3 regions of the Streptomyces antibioticus genome follow, and region 2 is predicted to be linked to each of the others. Evidence: riboswitches for the same ligand, from Rfam matches in the RefSeq annotation. Region 2 holds a riboswitch; each other region holds the start of a gene.

Region 1 (6,106 bases), 3.6 Mb from region 2:
CGCTTCTCCCGCTCCAGATCGGCGATCTCGGCGCGCTGGGAGACGTACTGCCGCATCGGGTAGGCGAGGGCCACGATCAGGGTGCACAGCACCAGCGCCAGCAGGGCCGCGCGGCCGGTGAGCCGGGAGCGGCGGGCCTGGCGCTTGGTCTGGGAGCGGTAGACCCGGGCCGCGGTCTGCTCGCCGAGCAGCCGGATCCTGGTCGTGGTGGAGAAACGGTCCCGGTCCTTGACGGCCATCGGCTCTCCGCCTCCCCTTCCACGTGCGTACGTCCCCGCACACGGTACGGGACCGGGTACGGGGACGTACGTACGACTGGCTGAGCCTTACCCAGGTGGGGTCAGGTCAGCCCTTGAACCGCGGGAAGGCGCTGCGCCCGGCGTAGACCGCCGCGTCGTCGAGGATCTCCTCGATGCGCAGGAGCTGGTTGTACTTGGCGACGCGCTCGGAGCGGGCCGGGGCGCCGGTCTTGATCTGGCCGCAGTTGGTGGCGACGGCGAGGTCGGCGATCGTGACGTCCTCGGTCTCGCCGGAGCGGTGGGACATCATGCACTTGAAGCCGTTGCGCTGGGCCAGCTCGACAGCGTCCAGCGTCTCGGTGAGCGAGCCGATCTGGTTGACCTTGACGAGCAGGGCGTTGGCGGTGCCCTCCTCGATGCCGCGGGCGAGGCGCTCGGGGTTGGTGACGAACAGGTCGTCGCCGACGATCTGCACCTTGTCGCCGAGGCGGTCGGTGAGGACCTTCCAGCCGGCCCAGTCGTCCTCGAACAGCGGGTCCTCGATGGAGACCAGCGGGTAGGCCGCCACCAGCTCCTCGTAGTACTCGGTCATCTCGGCGGCCGAGCGGGACTTGCCCTCGAACTGGTACGTGCCGTCCTTGTAGAACTCGGACGCGGCGACGTCGAGCGCGAGCGCGATCTGCTCGCCGGGCGCGTAGCCGGCTTCCTTGATGGCCTCGAGGATGAGGTCGAGGGCCTCGCGGTTGGAGCCGAGGTTCGGGGCGAAGCCGCCCTCGTCGCCGAGGCCGGTGGACAGGCCCTTGGCCTTCAGCACCTTCTTGAGGGTGTGGTAGACCTCGGTGCCCCAGCGCAGCGCCTCGGAGAAGGACTCCGCGCCGATCGGGGCGATCATGAACTCCTGGATGTCCACGTTGGAGTCGGCGTGCGAGCCGCCGTTCAGGATGTTCATCATCGGAACGGGCAGCAGGTGCGCGTTCGGGCCGCCCAGGTAGCGGAAGAGCGGGAGGTCGCTGGCCTCGGAGGCGGCGTGGGCGACGGCGAGGGAGACGCCGAGGATCGCGTTGGCGCCGAGGGAGCCCTTGTTGTCGGTGGCGTCCAGGTCGAACATGGCCTGGTCGATCAGGCGCTGCTCGGTGGCGTCGTAGCCGACCAGCTCGGGGCCGATCTGCTCGATGACGGCGAGGACGGCCTTCTCGACACCCTTGCCCTGGTAGCGGTTCGGGTCACCGTCGCGCAGCTCGATGGCCTCGAAGGCGCCGGTGGAGGCGCCGGACGGGACGGCGGCACGACCCGTGCTGCCGTCGTCGAGGCCGACCTCGACCTCGACCGTGGGGTTGCCTCGGGAGTCCAGGATTTCCCGGGCTACGACGACGTCGATGGACGGCACGAGCATCTCCTTCTTGGATGTGACGCTGGGTGTGCGGGGCCGTGTGGGCCTTGCGACTAGAGCCTAACCGCCTTCGGGGCGTCGGCAGCCGACCGACCGTCCCGTGGACAGACAGACCGTCCGGTGGACAGGTAGACCGTACCCATTGTTTCCGCCCGGAACAAAGGGTGGGTGGCGTGGAGGCGAAAATCCGGCGCACGAAAAACCCCGCCCCGGTGCGTACGGGGGAAGACGCACCGGGGCGGGGGCCCGTGAGGACGGGGGGTGACCCTCACGAGGTACTCAGTGTGCGGGGCCCGCTTGTGGGGAAGCTGTGGTCCCGCTGGGGGCCGGGTGTCACCTGGGGGGAGCGACGGCCCGGCCGCGGCTCACTTGAGGTGGAGCTGCTGGCCCGGGTAGATCAGGTCGGCGTCCTGGACGACACCCTTGTTGAGCTGGAACAGCTTCTGCCAGCCGCCCTTGACCTTGTGCTTGGTGGCGATGGTGCTGAGGGTGTCGCCCTTGACGACCTTGTACTCGCCGTCGCCCTTCTTGACCTTCTTGCCGGTCGGGGTGGTGACGGTCTTGGTGCTCTGCTCGCTCTTGCCGACGGCGGGGCGCTCGGCGGAGCGGGAGGCGGCCTGCTGCTCGCCGGCGCGGGAGCCGGTGCTGCCCGCGGTCGGGGCGGCGGACGGGGTCTGGGCCGAGGAGGAGCCGCTGTCGGAGCCGGCCGAGGCGCCGCCGTTGAACGGCGTGTTGGACAGACCGACGCCGCAGGTCGGCCAGGCACCCTTGCCCTGGCCCGCGAGGACCTTCTCGGCGATGGTGATCTGCTGCGTCTTGGAGGCCAGGTCGGCGCGGGAGGCGTAGGCGGTGCCGCCGTACGCGGCCCAGGTGGAGGCGGAGAACTGGAGGCCGCCGTAGTAGCCGTTGCCGGTGTTGATGGACCAGTTGCCGCCCGACTCGCACTGGGCGACCGCGTCCCACTCGGAGGCGGTGGCGGCGGAGGCGTTGCCGGCGGCCATCAGCGGGGCGGCGACGGCGACACCGGTGACGCCGGCGATCATGGCGGCGCGGGTGGTCTTGGACGGACGGCGGTGCTTGCCCTTACCGGAAAACAGCATGGAACGATCCCCTCACCGACGCCTGCGAGGTGAGCTGTCGGGTTCGGGCCGGTTGAGTTGCCCGGCCGCGCACCTCACGGTGCACGGCTTCACCCCGAGCCGGTCACGGCGTCGACCGCCGGTTCCGGCACTTACCTTGGGTCCCCCGCTCCTGCCTGCGGCGCTTGACGCGACGACTGTTCCCGGGGCGCCACTGGCAGGATTCGGCGTTGCGACGACCGGGGCCCGGGTTGCCGAGCGGCTCGACCGTAGACACGGAATTCGCGGAATTCCAAAGACGATCAGGGCTTCTGAGACTCATCCCACACTTTCACCAAACCGGACATTCGGCGCGAAGTGTGACGTGAACTCCCGGTGCCTTTGGGGGTGTTCCGGCCCTATTCGGCGCCGGTGTCCAGCGCCTGACCGGGGACGATGACGCTCGGGTCGGCACCGATGCGCTCCAGGTTCTCCTCGTACAGGGCGCGCCATCCGCCCTCCAGGCCAAGGGAGTCGGTGATGGAGGCGAGGGAGTCGCCGTCCTGGACCGTGTAGACCTCCTCGGCGGCGTGCCGGCCGGCGGAGGCGGGCGCCAGGCCGTCCGACGGGCCCTCCTCGGCGGTGGCGCCGCGGTGACGGCCGCCGGAGCCGAGGGTGCCGGTGTCGACGAGGCTCCAAGAACCCACGTCCTGCACCCACTTGTCCGACTCGCCCGACTCGTCCGCTTCGGGGCTGCCGGAGGGCGTGCCGCCGCCCTTCGCCGCGCCACCCGGTTTCGCGGCACCCTCGGAGGCGGCCGCGTCCTCCTCGTCGGCGGACGAAGCGGACGAAGAGGGGGAAGGGGAAGAAGAGGAGGAAGGGGACGAACTCGCCGAACCCTCGGTGGAGTCGGAGGCGCCGGGCGACGAGGTCGCGCCGGAGCCGGCGGAGCCGCCGGACGCCGAGGAGCCGGACTCCCCCTTGGACAGGTCGGACAAACCAGACGAACCGGATGAACCGTCAGCGATGCCCGTGTCCACGTTCAGCGCGCCGGACTCCTTGGTGAGCCCGGACGTCAGCCCGCAGGTGCCCCAGGCGCCGACCCCCTCGGCCGCGAGCAGCTTCTGCGCGACGGCTATCTGCTGGTTGCGGCTGGCCAGGTCGGGGCTGGCGGCGTAGTCCAGCCCGCCGTAGGTCTCCCACCGCTCCTGGGTGAGGCTGAGGCCGCCGTACTCGCCGGTGCCCTTGTCGGCGCTCCAGGAGCCGCCGGTCTCGCACTGGGCCACCTGGTCCCACACCGTGCCCTCGGCCGCGCTCGCGCCGGTGGCGGCGAGCAGCGGGATCGCGATGGCGGAGCCGGTCACGCCGGCTGCGACAAGGAGCGCCGGAGCCTGGCGAGGACGACGGTGACGACCGGACCCGGAGAGCATGCGGGGGCCTTTCTCTGGACAGCGTTGACCGGCGCGACGACGGTGCGGACACATCCGGAACCGTGGATGCCGCGCTGACGAGTGAACGTATCGGCAGACGATCACTTGTCACAAGTTAATGCCGCGCAGATCACGTGAAGATCACAGACTTGAGAGTCGGTCACCTTTGGTCCGCACGCCCGTCACACTGCCGCTGACGTGCGTTCAGTCACGGAGCGGAGATCACTCCGTCACGCACCGGGGTGAACTCGACGGGCAAGGTGCGCAGTCCGCGCATGATGAGTCCGCCGCGCCATCTCAAGTCGGCCGGGTCCGCGGCGAGCCGGAGATCCGGCAGCCGGGTGAGCAGGGTGGCCAGGGCGGTCTGCCCCTCCAGCCGGGCCAGCGGGGCGCCCAGACAGTAGTGGATGCCGTGGCCGTAACCGAGGTGCTGGTTGTCGCGGCGCGAGAGGTCCAGGGTGTCCGGATCGGCGAACCGGGCCGGGTCGCGGTCGGCGGCGGCCAGGACGACGAGCACGGGGTCCCCGGCCGCGATGTCCTGTCCGCCGAGGGTGAGCGGCTCGGTGGCGAAGCGCCAGGTGGCCAGCTCGACGGGGCCGTCGAAGCGCAGGAGTTCCTCGACGCCGGTCTCCAGCAGGCCGCGGTCCCCGGCGGCCAGGGAGTCCTGGAGGCGGCGGCGCTGCTCGGGGTGGGTGAGCAGGGCGTAGGTGCCGTTGCCGATGAGGTTGACGGTGGTCTCGAAACCGGCGAAGAGCAGGATGAACGCCATCGCCGCGGCCTCGTTCTCCGTGAGGTGCTCGCCGTGGTCGGAGGCGCGGATGAGACCCGAGATGAGGTCCTCGCCGGGTCCCGGTTCGGCGGGCAGGGCCTGCCGCTTGCGGTGGATCAGCTCGGCGAGATAGCCGCGCATCTTCTTCACGGACCGCGCGACCCCGCCCCGGGGCCCTCCGCCGTGCCGGATCATCATGCCCGCCCAGTCCCGGAAGTCGTCCTGGTCCTCGCGCGGGACGCCGAGCAGGTCGCAGATGGCGTAGATGGGGAGCGGGAAGGCGAAGTCGTGGATGAGGTCGGCGCGGCCCTCCTGGGCGAAGCGGTCGATGAGCCGGTCCGTCAGTTCCTGCACCCGGGGCGCGAACTCGGCGACCCGGCGCGGGGTGAACGCCTTGCTGACCAGCCGCCGCAGCCGGGTGTGGTCCGGCGGATCGATGTTCAGCAGATGGGTCATCAGCTCGGCCTTGCGCTCGCCGGGGATGCCGGTCTTCCCCTTGGCGTGCGCCGGTTCGTCGTGGTGCGCCGGGTTCTTGGAGAGCCGCTGGTCGGCGAGGGCCTGCTTGGCCTCCCCGTACCGGGTGACCAGCCATGCCTCCACCCCGCTGGGCAGCCGGGTGCGATGCACGGGCGCGTGCTCCCGCAGCCAGGCGTAGGCGGGGTAGGGGTCGGTGGCGAACTCCCAGGAGAACAGCTCGGGGTGGGGGCCGGGGGCGGCGGCGGGATCGGGTGCGGGAACGGGGGTCGGCTTGGTGCTCACTTCTCGGTTCCCTCGGCTTCCGTCCCTTCTTCCCCTTCTTCCAGCCCTTCGGTCGCCCGGATCGCGTCCCGGTAGGCGCGGGACGCCGCGCGCAGGGCCGCCTCCGGGTCGATGCCCTCGGACTCGGCGCGGGCGGCCAGGGCGAGGAGGTCGTAGCCGAGGCCGCCGGCCGTCGGCAGGGGGACCTCCAGGCCCGCCGAGCGGACGCGCGAGGCCAGTTTGGCGGCGAGGGCCAGCGCCGGCTGGTGGAGGGGGATGCCGTCGGTGACGGACTCACGGCGCTTCTCGGCCGCCTTGGTGCGCAGCCAGTGGTCTCTGACCTCCTCCGGGGTGGTGGCGGTGGCGCTCCCGAAGACATGGGGGTGACGGTGGATGAGCTTGGAGACGATCGTGGCCGCCACGTCGTCGACCGAGAAGGGGGCCTCCGGGTCCTCCTCGGCGATCCGGGCGTGGAAGACGAC
Region 2 (6,106 bases):
CGAGGTGACCGCTGCGGAACAGCACGCCGTGCCGCACCCGCCGTCCGTCCACCGTCGGCAGACCGCCCACGTCACGGAAATTGCGCACACCGGCCAGCTCGGGCTCGGTCGACGGGATCTGCTGCGTCACGGGGGCTCCCTCCCGGTCGGGCGCCGCCGGCGCGGCTCGTGATGGCCGACGGGACCTTCATGACCATACGACATGGATTCCCCGGGCAACGGGTTGCCCAGGGGCGTTGCCATGACATCGTCACGCATTCGATTATGTTGATCCTTGATCGCACCTGTTCGAATCAGTGGGGGTTTTTGATGCCCGAGACCGTGAAGCCGGGCGCCGTGCGGCCCGAGACCGCCGCGGACGGCCGCACCTGGCTCCTCTCGGGGCCCACCAGCAGCTACGCCCTCCACCTCACCGGGGCCGACGAGCTGATCCATCTGCACTGGGGCCCGCGGATCGCGCTCGCCGACGCCGAGGCCCTCGCCGCCGTCCCCCTCCAGGGCCGCGCCTCCTTCGAGTCCCACCTCGACGGCCGCGAGGAGTACCCGGCCGAGGGCGGCCCCCGCTTCGTACGGCCCGCCCTGTCGGTGCGCACGGCCGGACGGCGCGGCACCGAGTGGACCTTCGAGGGGTACGACACCGAGGGCGACGCGGGTGACGAACTGCGGCTGCGGTTCCGGGACGGCGGCCTGTCGGTCACCCTGCACTACCGGATGCGCGGCGATGTCGTGGAGCGCTGGGTGACCCTGCGCAACGACGGCGGTGAACCCCAGGAGCTGCTGCGCGCCGACTCCGCCACCTGGACCCTGCCCGAGCGTGACGGCTGGCGGCTCTCCCAGCTCCACGGCCGCTGGGCCGCCGAGTCCCGGCTGGTCCGGGCGCCTCTGACCTACGGCGAGAAGGTCATCGGCAGCCGCCGCGGCCACACCGGCCACCAGCATCTGCCCTGGGTGGCGCTCGACACCGACGCCACCGAGGAGCGCGGCGAGGTCTACGGCTGTGCCCTCGGCTGGTCCGGCTCCTGGCGCATCGCCGTCGCGCAACTCCCGGACGCGCGCGTGCAGATCACCGGCGGCGCCGGCCACGACGACTCCGGCCTGCTGCTGCTCGCCGCGGGGGAGTCCTTCACCACGCCCCTCTTCGCCGGACTGTGGAGCGACGGCGGCTTCGGCGGCGCCAGCCGCACCTGGCACGCCTACCAGCGCGCCCATGTCGTCCCGGACGCGGAGCGGGACCGGCCGGTGCTGTTCAACTCCTGGGAGGCCACCTTCTTCGACATCTCCGAGGAGCAGCAGGCCGCCCTGGCGCGGCGCGCCGCGGAGATCGGCGTGGAGCTGTTCGTCGTCGACGACGGCTGGTTCGGGGCCCGCACCAGCGACCGGGCCGGACTCGGCGACTGGCGGCCCAACCCCGAGCGCTTCCCGCACGGCCTGAAGCCGCTCGCCGACCGGGTGCACGCCCTCGGCATGCGGTTCGGGATCTGGGTCGAGCCCGAGATGGTCAACCCGGACAGCGATCTGTACCGGGCGCACCCCGACTGGGTGCAGTTCCAACCGGGACGAAAGCGGACGGAGTTCCGCAATCAGCTCATGCTGAACCTCGCCCGCGAGGACGTCCAGGAGTACCTCTGGGACCAGCTCCACGGGCTGCTCTCCAGCGCGCCCGTCGACTATGTGAAGTGGGACTTCAACCGCTGCTTCACCGACGCGGGCTGGCCGGACGACCCCTATCCGCAGCGCCTGTGGGTCGACCACGTCCGGGCGCTGTACGCCCTGCTCGACCGGCTGCGGGCCGCCCACCCCGGGGTGGCCTTCGAGTCCTGCTCGGGCGGCGGCGGGCGGATCGACCTCGGGATCATGAGCCGCACCGACCAGGTGTGGACCTCCGACAACACCGACCCGCTGGACCGGCTCGACATCCAGCACGGCTTCAGCCAGATCCATCCCGCCCGGGTGATGGCCGCCTGGGTCACCGACAGCCCCAACACCCAGCTCAACGGCCGGGTCAGCTCCCTGCGGTTCCGGTTCGTGAGCGCCATGGCCGGGGTGCTCGGGATCGGCGGGGACCTCTCCGAGTGGAGCGCGGAGGAGCTGGCCGAGGCCCGCCGCTGGGTGGACCTCTACAAGGAGATCAGGCCCGTCGTGCAGCGGGGCGACCTGTACCGGCTGCGCCCGCCGACGGGCGGGCTCAGTGCCGTGCAGTACGTGCGCGGTGACGAGAGCGTCGTCCTCGCCTGGCTCCAGGCCCAGCGCTACGGCGAGCCCGTCCCGGCGCTGCGGCTGCGCGGACTCGACCCGGCGGCGACGTACGAATGCCGCGAAACGGGCGAAGTGCACCGAGGTGCGGTGCTGCTGCACCACGGAATGCGGACCGGGCTGAGCGGTGACCTCGATGCGGCGGTTATCCGGCTGCGTCGCATCTGAGCGTTCTGTCCGAATTGAAATCCTTCATTCCAACTCGCTCTGGAATAAAGGATCCTGGAGCACTGTCACGTGAGCAGCGTCATACCGTGACCGTGCGTCGCCCGTCATGTTCACGTAATTCGCATGCTTTTCCAGGGTGTTAAGGGAAAAAGGGGCCATTCGAAACACGGAGTGTCACCGGGAAGTATCCCTGCGGATCAAGAGAAATGCGTCAACGGCACAACCTCTGCTTGTCCCTGTGCGTCGCGGTCGCCTACGTTCCAGACCAATCCGGACGGACGCCTAATCCTGCCGCCGTCCGGGGACCGCACACTCACCCGTGCACGGCAGGAGCGGGGGACCCACAGGCACAACCGCCTGTTCCGGTCCCGGAACAGGCTTGGGGTAAAGCCGTGCCTCGGCACGGCCGGACATCTCCAGTCCGCACCCGACAGCTCACCTCGCAGGCGCCGGAGAGGAATGCGCCATGCCCGCGAAGGGTAAGCACCGCCGTCCGAAGTCCCAGCGATTCACCCGCTCCATCGCCGCCGCCGGAACCGGCGGAGCCGCTCTCGCCCTCCCGCTCCTGGGAGCCACGGGTGCCCACGCGGCCCCCACCCAGTCCGCCGCGGCGTCCGTTCCGGAACAGGCCGTGGCGAAGACCGTGGAACGGGCCGCGGAGAAGGCCACGCAGACCGTGCAGGCGGCTCCGGTGGCGCACAAGTCGGGCAAGTCGGGCGCGAAGCACAGCACGTACACCGTCCGCTCCGGCGACTACCTCTCGCGGATCGCCGACGAGCAGGGCGTCGACGGCGGCTGGCAGCGGCTGTACCAGGACAACCGGCGGGCCGTCGGCGACAACCCCTCGCTGATCCACCCGGGCCTGAAGCTGTCGATCGGCAAGAAGGCCGCGTCCTCCGCCCCCACCACCGCGCCCAAGTCCTCCGAGGCGCGCGGGTCGGCGCAGTCCGCCAAGCCCGTGCAGCCCTCGAAGCCTGCGCAGAAGTCGCAGCCCGCGCAGTCCTCGTCGTCCGCCGGCTCCTCGGACTCCCAGGCGTCGTCCTCGCAGCCGAGCACCCAGGCCGCCGAGAACTCCACCACCGCCTCCTCCGGGTTCAGCCTGCCGGTGGCCGGCGCCACGGTCGGCACGCCGTACCGGATGTCGGGCAGCATGTGGTCCAGCGGCTACCACACCGGTGTCGACTTCGTCGTCCCGACGGGCACCTCCCTCAAGGCCGTCGCGGCGGGCACCGTCGTCTCCGCCGGCTGGGGCGGCGCGTACGGCAACCAGGTCGTCATCAGGCTGAACGACGGCCACTACGCCCAGTACGCCCACCTGTCCTCGCTCTCCGTCTCGGCCGGCCAGACCGTGACCGCGGGCCAGCAGGTCGGCCTCTCGGGTGCCACCGGCAACGTGACCGGACCGCACCTGCACTTCGAGATCCGCACCACGCCGAACTACGGCTCGGACGTGGACCCGGTCGCCTACCTCCGCTCGCACGGAGTCTCGGTCGGCTGACCCCCGCACCAGCGCTTCCTGAGGCGCCCTGACAGGCCCTGACGCGCCGTCGAAGGCCGGACCCCGCCCCCCGGGGTCCGGCCTTCGACGTGCCGCGGGACGTTATTCCCTGGTTGGCCAACTCTTTAGGAGTGGCTTATCTCACCGTCCGTCAACCCCTGCCTACGGTCGCGTAAGTCACATTAGAAGGTGAATCATGATCTGCCGTGGCAGACGATTCGAAGAATGACAACAGATCAGTGATCGGGTCGTACGTGGCGGTGGGGGACAGCTTCACCGAGGGCGTCGGCGACCCTGGCCCCGACGGGGCGTTCGTCGGCTGGGCCGACCGGTTCGCGGTACTCCTCGCGGACCGCCGACCCGAGGGCGACTTCCGGTACGCGAACCTGGCCGTGCGCGGCAAGCTGCTCGACCAGATCATGGAGGACCAGCTTCCGCAGGCCGTCGACCTCGCGCCCGACCTCGTGTCCTTCTGTGCCGGCGGCAACGACATCCTGCGGCCCGGCACCGACCCCGACGAGGTCGCCGAGCGCTTCGAGCGGGCGGTCGCGGCACTCACCGCCGTGTCCGGCACGGTCCTGGTGACCACCGGCTTCGACACCCGTGGCGTCCCCGTCCTGAAGCATCTGCGCGGCAAGATCGCCACCTACAACGGGCACGTTCGCGCCGTCGCCGACCGCTACGGCTGCCCGGTGCTCGACCTGTGGTCCCTGCGGTCCGTGCAGGACCGCCGGGCCTGGGACGGCGACCGCCTCCACCTCTCCCCGGAGGGGCACACGCGGGTGGCGCTGCGCGCCGGGCAGGTCCTCGGCCTGGAGGTGCCGGCCGACCCGGAGCAGCCCTGGCCGCAGCTCCCGCCGCGCGGCACCCTGGAGATCCGCAAGGACGACGTCCAGTGGGCGCGCGAGTACCTGGTGCCGTGGATCGGGCGGCGGCTGCGCGGGGAGTCCTCGGGCGACCATGTGACCGCCAAGGGCACGCTCTCCCCCGACGACATCCGGACCCGGATCTCGGCGGTGGCGTGACCGGAGAGGACGGGGCGGCCGTCCGACGCCGTTTGCACGACAGGTACGACCGGCCGCTCCACCAGTGAGGTGATCGGACGGGAGTGGTGCGCGGGCGCGCGCGGGTCCGGGTGCTGGGATGACCGCACATCACCCGCCCCGTCCGCCCCTCCGAAGGACCGGTTCCGTATGCGCCCCACCCGTACGCCCGTCGCCGCGGCCCTCGTCACGCTCCTCGCCCTGGGGCTGCCGGCCGTCGCCGCGCCCGCCGCCGCCGCGTCGCCCGCCCGGCCCGCCGCCGCGCGCGTCGACCCCGCCCCCGCCACCATCACCGTGACCGGCGAGGGCAGCGCCACCGCCCCGCCCGACGTCGCGGTCGTCGCCGTGGCCGTGGAGGCGACCGGCGCCACCTCGCAGGCCGCGCTCGACGCGCAGAACACCGCGGCCGGCGCCCTGCTGACCGCCGTCCGCGCCCAGGGCGTCGCCGAACGGGACGTCCGCACGGACAACATCTCCCTCCAGCCCGTCTACGACACCGAGGGCGGCAGCACCCGGCTCAAGGGCTACCAGGCCGCCCAGTCCTTCTCCGTGAAGGTCCGTGAGGTGGAGCGGACCGGGGCCGTCCTCCAGTCGATCACCGACGCCACCGGCGACGCGGGCCGCATCCACTCCGTCGCCTTCGAGGTCTCCGACCCGGTCCCGCTCCAGGCCCGCGCCCGCGAGGCCGCCCACGACGACGCCCGCGCCAGGGCCGAGCAGCTCGCCCGCCTCAGCGGCCATGAACTGGGCCGTCTGGTCTCCCTCAGCGAGGACTCCGTCGGCTACCCCCGCCCCACGGCGCAGTTCGCGGACGCGGCCGGCACCGGCGGAGCCGTACCGACCGCCCCCGGCGAGATCCGCGCGACGGCGACGGTGACAGCCGTCTACGAGGTGTCCTGACCCCTGGTCCGCAGCCGGGCCCCCGGCCCGACGCCGCCCTCGGCGGGCGGCTCGGCCGGGGGCTCTCTGCGGGTCCGCGTGCTCAACGTCTCGGGGGACAGGCAGAGTTCCCGGGCCAGGGCCTCGTCGACCCAGACCTGGGCCCGGGTACGGGACAGGGTGCCGCCGTAGGACGTGAGCTGGACGGCGAGGCCGTCGAGCAGGGCGGTCAGCCGCAGGGCCGTGGCCGACGGGTCGGGGCAGT
Region 3 (6,106 bases), 2.2 Mb from region 2:
GGGCCGTCGGTGGCGACGCGCAGGGTGTGGGTGCCCGAGGCGAGTTCGGTGAGCTTGGCGGACGGGTCGGCGGACGATCCGTCGCCGCCGCCGGTGGCACCGGAGAGCAGTCCGCTCTCCAGCCCGCCGAGGTCGGGCAGGCCCAGGTCGGTGGTGATCTTCACGGTGCCGGACAACTGCTCGACGTCCGACGCGGCGATCTTGTCGATGAGCTGCTGTGCGGTGATCTTCGGCAGGTCGGGGTCGCCGGAGTCGGCGAGCGCCGGGACCAGCCCGATCGTCGCCGCCGCCACGCCCACCACGGTGACCGGGACGACGTACCGCACGGCCTTGCGCCGCCCGACGCGCAGGTCGTCTGCCTCCCCGGCGGTCGTGTTGTCGTCGGTTGCGTTCGGTGCCATGTGTGCCTTACCTCCGTCGTCGGCGGCGGCCGGTCTCTCACGTGCGAACGTCCCCACCCCGAGCCGCCATTCTCACCCGAATCGGTGAGGAGTGGTGTTTTCCGTGATGTCCATCTGACCAAATCGGCGCCGACGAAGCGTCACCCCGAGGACTCAACTCCGTGTACGCCTCCGGTATGACAACCGAGGGCGGTGGCCCGCCCGGACCCGTAGGGGTCGCGCGACGACGCACCAGGGACGGAAGCGGAGGGGGACCGCGGGAGAGGGGAACGGCGGTTCAGCCCCCGGTGGCGGTTCAGCCCGCCCGGTGCACCACCGCGTCGCACAGCTCCGTCAGCGCGGACTTCGCGTCGCACTCGGGGAGCGGGGCCAGTGCGGCGCGCGCCTCCTTGGCGTAGCGCACGGTGTCCCGGCGGGCCTGCTCCAGCGCCGGGTGGTCGCGCAGCGCGGCGACCGCCTCGGCGAGCCGGGCGTCGTCGCTGAGGTCGGAGTCGAGCAGCTCGCACAGCGCGACGTCCTCGGGGAGCCCCTGCCGGGCGGCGCGCTCCCGCAGCCGCAGCACCGGAAGCGTGGGCACGCCCTCGCGCAGGTCGGTGCCGGGCGTCTTGCCGGACTCGTGGGAGGCGGAGGCGATGTCCAGGACGTCGTCCGCCAACTGGAAGGCGACGCCGAGCCGCTCGCCGTACTGGGTGAGCACGTCGACGACCGTGTCGTCGGCGCCGGACATCATCGCGCCGAAGCGGCAGGAGACCGCGACCAGTGAGCCGGTCTTGCCGCCGAGCACGTCGAGGTAGTGCTCGACCGGGTCCCGTCCGTCGACCGGTCCCGCGGTCTCCAGGATCTGGCCCGTGACCAGCCGCTCGAACGCCTCGGCCTGGACCCGTACGGCCTCGGGGCCGAGGTCGGCCAGGATGTGCGAGGCCCGCGCGAAGAGGAAGTCGCCGGTGAGGACGGCGAGGGAGTTGCCCCAGCGGGCGTTGGCGCTGGGCACCCCGCGCCGCACGGCCGCCTCGTCCATGACGTCGTCGTGGTACAGGGTCGCCAGATGGGTCAGCTCGACCACCACGGCGGACGGCACGACCCCCGGCGCGTACGGGTCGCCGAAGCGCGCCGCGAGCATCACGAGCAGCGGGCGGAACCGCTTCCCGCCGGCCCGCAGGAGGTGCTGTGCGGCTTCCGTGATGAACGGAACCTCACTCTTGGTGGCCTCGAGCAAGCCTTCCTCGACAGCCGCCAGTCCGGCCTGGACATCGGCTTCCAGAGCCTGGTCCCGCACGCTCAGCCCGAACGGCTCGACGACGGTCACGAGGGGTCTCCTGTCTGCTGGTGTCTACGGGCGATTACGCGGTTTGTCGATAGGTCTCTGCGCTCACTCAAGTCAGCGTATCCGGTCACGTTTCGATCACCGATAGCCCCCACGTCCGCCCGGGCCCGAATGCACTCGCCCGGGAGGCGCCCTGGTCAGGGCGGGCGGTGTCGGATCCCGACCGATATGTTTCTGATCAGGCGATATGAAGAGACATTCACCGCAAATCCAAGGTGGGCAATACGGGGGAATGCGGAAGCCCGACAGGGCCGCGACCCTTTACGCAGAGCATGGGCTTATTGCCCGTTTCACCCCTCTTGTGGATGCCGGTGAGTTGGCTCACTCCCCCTGGTCCGGCCCCGCGGGGCGACACCCTGCGGGTACCCCCCGACTCCTCGTGCCACTCAGGCGAGTTGAGGCTTTGCGATCACAAAGGATCAAGCACCCCATAGAGCCCTGATCAAGGTCAATAGGCCCGAACTGTGAATTGGCCTCTTGTTCCGGACATGTGCTCTCGCATACGTTCCCGGCCTGTCGAGCGGAACGCCGAATCCTGCCGCCGCCCGGCACCCACCGAGAACTCATGGCAGGAGCGGGGGAACCAGGTAAGTCGCCCTACCGAAATGTCCACGAAAACGGACACAACGGTACGGCTCGGGGTGAAGTCGCGTCCGTCCGGACGCGGCCGGGCAGCTCCCGCCCGAACCCGACAGCTCACCTCGCAGGCGCCGGAGAGGAACCTCGTCATGCCCGCTGCCGCTCAGCACCGCCGTACCCGCCGCACCCGTATCGCCCGCACCCTCGCCGTGGCCGCCGCCGGCGCCGGTGTGCTCGCCCTGCCGCTCGTCGGCGCGACCACCGCGTCCGCCGCCACCTCGGCCGGCAACACGAGCACCACCGTCGCCGGGTACCCCAACAACCTGGACGGCTGGATCCGCGAATCGCTCGCGATCATGGCCGAGAAGCGCATCCCGGGCAGCTACAACGGCATCCACCGCAACATCATCCGCGAGTCGTCGGGCAACCCGGCCGCCATCAACCTGTGGGACTCCAACGCGGCCAAGGGCACCCCGTCCAAGGGCCTGCTCCAGGTGATCGACCCGACCTTCACCGCGTACCACGTGGCCGGGACCTCGTTCGACCCGTTCGACCCGGTCGCCAACATCACCGCCGCCTGCAACTACGCGGCCGCGCGCTACGGCTCGATCGACAACGTGTTCGGCGCGTACTGAGCCGAGCCGACCCCCGGATCGGGAGTCGGTCAGGGATAGAGACGTTCGAGGACGACGGCCACGCCGTCGTCCTCGTTCGACGTCGTCACCTCGTCGGCCAGCGCCTTCAGCTCCGGGTGCGCGTTGGCCATCGCCACCCCGTGCCCGGCCCACACGAACATCGGGATGTCGTTGGGCATGTCCCCGAAGGCGACGGTCTCCGCCGGGCCGACGCCGAGGTGCTCGGCGGCCAGCGCCAGGCCGGTCGCCTTGGTGATCCCGCACGGCTGGAGCTCCACCGTGCCGGGCCCGGACATGGTGACCGTGGCGAGCGAGCCCACCACCGAGCGGGCCGTCGCCGCCAACTCGTCGTCGGACAGGGCCGGATGGCGCAGCAGCACCTTGCTGATCGGCTCGCACCACAGGTCGTCCCGGGAGGCGACGCGCAGCGCCGGAAGGGTCGGGTGCGGCATCTCGTAGCCGGGCTCGATGAGGGTGAGCCCGTCGACGCCGTCCTGGTCGACGGCCGCGTACACCTGCCCGACCTCGGCCTCGATCTTGCCGAGCGCGGTCTCGGCCAACTCCCGGTCCAGGGTGACCGACCAGAGCAGTCGGTTCGCGCCGGCGTCGTACAACTGCGCGCCCTGGCCGCACACCGCGAGCCCCCTGCTGTGCAGGCGGTCGAGCAACGGCCTTACGCGGGGCGCCGGTCGGCCCGTCACGACCAGATGGCGTGCGCCGGCGGCCGCCACCCGCGCGAGCGCGTCGAGCGACCGGTCGGAGAAGGTGTCGTCGCCGCGGAGCAGCGTTCCGTCCAGGTCGGTGGCGATGAGGGAGTACGCGGTGCGCGCGGCATATGCGAGGGGTGCGGCCATGATCAGAGAATACGTATCCCGCACCCCTCGGACTCGACGCGAACCGGACGAGGGCGAAGTCCGGTCCGCTTCTGCCAACTCCCCTGCCACAGTTGACCGGAGACGCTCACGGTGCCGGTCGAAGGCCCCGGAACCGGTTTCGGCGCATCGTCGGGTACAGACCGGTTAAAGCCTTCTGCACCGGTTGGCAACAACATGCTCCGCTACCTACCGCACGCCCGGTGTGGAGCGGTACCGTCCAGGTGTCCAGGGGGGACTTGATCGGGGGGTCAGGTTGAGCAGTGGGCGCATTCGTGTGCTGAGTCCGAAGGATCTCGGCGAGGGGGAACGGGAACGATGGCGCGCCCTGCGGGCCGCCTCGACCGCGCCCCGCAACCCGTTCATGGAACCGGAGTTCACCGACGCCGTCGGCCGGGTACGGCCGCGCGCGCGGGTCGCGGTGGTGTACGAGGGGCGTGAGCCGGTCGGCTTCCTGCCCCATGAGCGCGGGCGCCTCGGCCGCGGCCAGGCCCTCGCCTACGGCGTCTCCGACGCACAGGGTGCCGTCCTGGCCCCCGGCCTCGGGCTGAACGCCGACGAACTGATGCGGGCCGCCTCCCTGTCCAGCTTCGCCTTCGACAACCTGGAGGCGGAACAGGGGCTGCTGGTGCCGCACGCGGCGGCCGAGTACACCGCCTATGTCATCGACGTCGAGAAGGGCTACGAGACGTACGAGTCCGTGCTGCGGGCCCAGTCGCCGAAGTTCCTCAAGACGACCCTCGCCAAGGAGCGCAGGCTCGGCCGGCAGGTCGGGGAGCTGCGGTTCGTGTTCGACGAACGCGATCCGGCGGCGCTGCGCACGCTCATGGCGTGGAAGTCCGCCCAGTACCGCAGGACCGGGCGCCGCGACCGGTTCGCGCAGCCCTGGATCACCCGGCTCGTGCACACCCTGCACGAGACGCGCGCGCCGGAGTGCTCCGGCACGCTGTCCGTCCTGTACGCCGGGGACAAGCCGATCGCGGCGCACTTCGGCCTGCGGTCGTCGACCGTGCTGGCGTGCTGGTTCCCGTCGTACGACACGGAGTTCGCGAAGTACTCGCCGGGTCTGGTGCTGCATCTGCGGATGGCGGAGGCGGCGGCCGCCGCGGGCATCGGCCTGCTCGACCTGGGGCGGGGCGCGGCCGAGTACAAGGACTCGCTGAAGACCGGGGAGATCCCCGTGTTCGAGGGGGCGTGGACGCGTCCGGGGGTGGGCGCCGCGCTCTACTGGCTCGGCCGTGAGCCGTCCCGGCGGGCGCACCACTTCGTGCGCAGCCGGCCGAGGCTCGCGGCGACGGCGGCACGGGTGCTGAAGGGGGCGGGGCGGCTGCGGCGGTCGTGACGGTCAGAGCGGTGACGGTGTTCGCGAACCAGGGGGGTTCATGTTCCGCGCGAGACGTGTACATGTCCGTGTGCCCGTGAGGGTGCAGGAGGAGATCGACCGGTTCCTCGGGATCGGGGCGGTGCAGATCGCCGAACTCGAACTGGACGGCGCGGGCTCCCTGCGGCCCGGCCCCGGCAGCCCGCCCGTCACACACGGCGAGGTGTTCGTGCTGGTCAGGCGGGGCGGCCGGCCGGTGGGCACACTGCTCGGGCGGGTGCCCGAGGGGGCCGATCCGAAGGCGGTGCTCCTCGCCCTGGCCGCCCGTGAGCACGGCGGCGGGCCGGTCGCGAGCGTCTCCGCGCTCACCGTGCCGTCCGTCACCGTCGTCGTCGCCACCCGCGAGCGGTCCGAACAGCTCGCCCACGCGCTCGACTCGCTGCTCGCCCAGGACCACCCGGACTTCGAGATCGTCGTCGTGGACAACGCGCCCGTGACCGACACGACCCGGGACCTCGTCGCCCACAAGTACGCCGAGCGGGTGCGGTACGTGACCGAGCCCGTGCCCGGTCTCGCCGTCGCGCACAACCGGGGCGTCGCGGCGGCCCGGGGCGAGGTGATCGCCTTCACCGACGACGACGTGGTCGCCGATCCGCGCTGGCTCACCGAACTCACCGCGCCGTTCGCCGCCGACCCCGGCCTCGGCTGTGCCACCGGGCTGATCCTGCCGGCCCGGCTGCGCACCCCGGCCCAGGTGCTCCTGGAGAGCCACGGCGGCTTCGCGAAGGGCTTCACCGCCCGCACCTACGACCCGTACGACCCGCCCGCCGACGAACCCCTCTTCCCGTTCACCGCGGGCCGCTTCGGCTCCGGCGCCAACATGGCCTTCCGTACGGCGGTGCTGCGCGAGGTGGGCGGCTTCGACCCGGCGACGGGCGCGGGCACGCTCGCGCGGGGCGGCGACGACCTGTACG

The links. Region 2 has a riboswitch for cyclic di-AMP ahead of AFM16_RS32820 (M23 family metallopeptidase). Riboswitches for the same ligand answer to the same signal wherever they lie in the genome.
Region 1: linked by a shared signal. The riboswitch ahead of AFM16_RS16215 (LysM peptidoglycan-binding domain-containing protein) and the one ahead of AFM16_RS32820 (M23 family metallopeptidase) in region 2 are both predicted to bind cyclic di-AMP.
Region 3: linked by a shared signal. The riboswitch ahead of AFM16_RS22950 (transglycosylase SLT domain-containing protein) and the one ahead of AFM16_RS32820 (M23 family metallopeptidase) in region 2 are both predicted to bind cyclic di-AMP.

Annotation. Positions count from the first base shown of each region.
Region 1 covers NZ_CM007717.1:3,652,319-3,658,424, forward strand. The annotation lists gene AFM16_RS16205 (FtsB family cell division protein) at 1-239, opposite strand, end outside; gene eno (phosphopyruvate hydratase) at 346-1,632, opposite strand; gene AFM16_RS16215 (LysM peptidoglycan-binding domain-containing protein) at 1,995-2,729, opposite strand; cyclic di-AMP (ydaO/yuaA leader) riboswitch at 2,734-2,902, opposite strand; gene AFM16_RS16220 (LysM peptidoglycan-binding domain-containing protein) at 3,107-4,117, opposite strand; gene AFM16_RS16225 (cytochrome P450 family protein) at 4,326-5,645, opposite strand; gene AFM16_RS16230 (nucleoside triphosphate pyrophosphohydrolase) at 5,642-6,106, opposite strand, start outside.
Region 2 covers NZ_CM007717.1:7,224,466-7,230,571, forward strand. The annotation lists gene AFM16_RS32810 (tyrosine-protein phosphatase) at 1-130, opposite strand, end outside; gene AFM16_RS32815 (alpha-galactosidase) at 310-2,421, shown strand; cyclic di-AMP (ydaO/yuaA leader) riboswitch at 2,726-2,883, shown strand; gene AFM16_RS32820 (M23 family metallopeptidase) at 2,888-3,919, shown strand; gene AFM16_RS32825 (SGNH/GDSL hydrolase family protein) at 4,159-4,944, shown strand; gene AFM16_RS32830 (SIMPL domain-containing protein) at 5,113-5,862, shown strand; gene AFM16_RS32835 (TetR/AcrR family transcriptional regulator) at 5,847-6,106, opposite strand, start outside.
Region 3 covers NZ_CM007717.1:5,052,994-5,059,099, reverse strand. The annotation lists gene AFM16_RS22960 (LolA family protein) at 1-401, opposite strand, end outside; gene AFM16_RS22955 (polyprenyl synthetase family protein) at 697-1,707, opposite strand; cyclic di-AMP (ydaO/yuaA leader) riboswitch at 2,242-2,450, shown strand; gene AFM16_RS22950 (transglycosylase SLT domain-containing protein) at 2,454-2,939, shown strand; gene AFM16_RS22945 (HAD family hydrolase) at 2,969-3,793, opposite strand; gene AFM16_RS22940 (GNAT family N-acetyltransferase) at 4,083-5,153, shown strand; gene AFM16_RS22935 (glycosyltransferase family 2 protein) at 5,275-6,106, shown strand, end outside.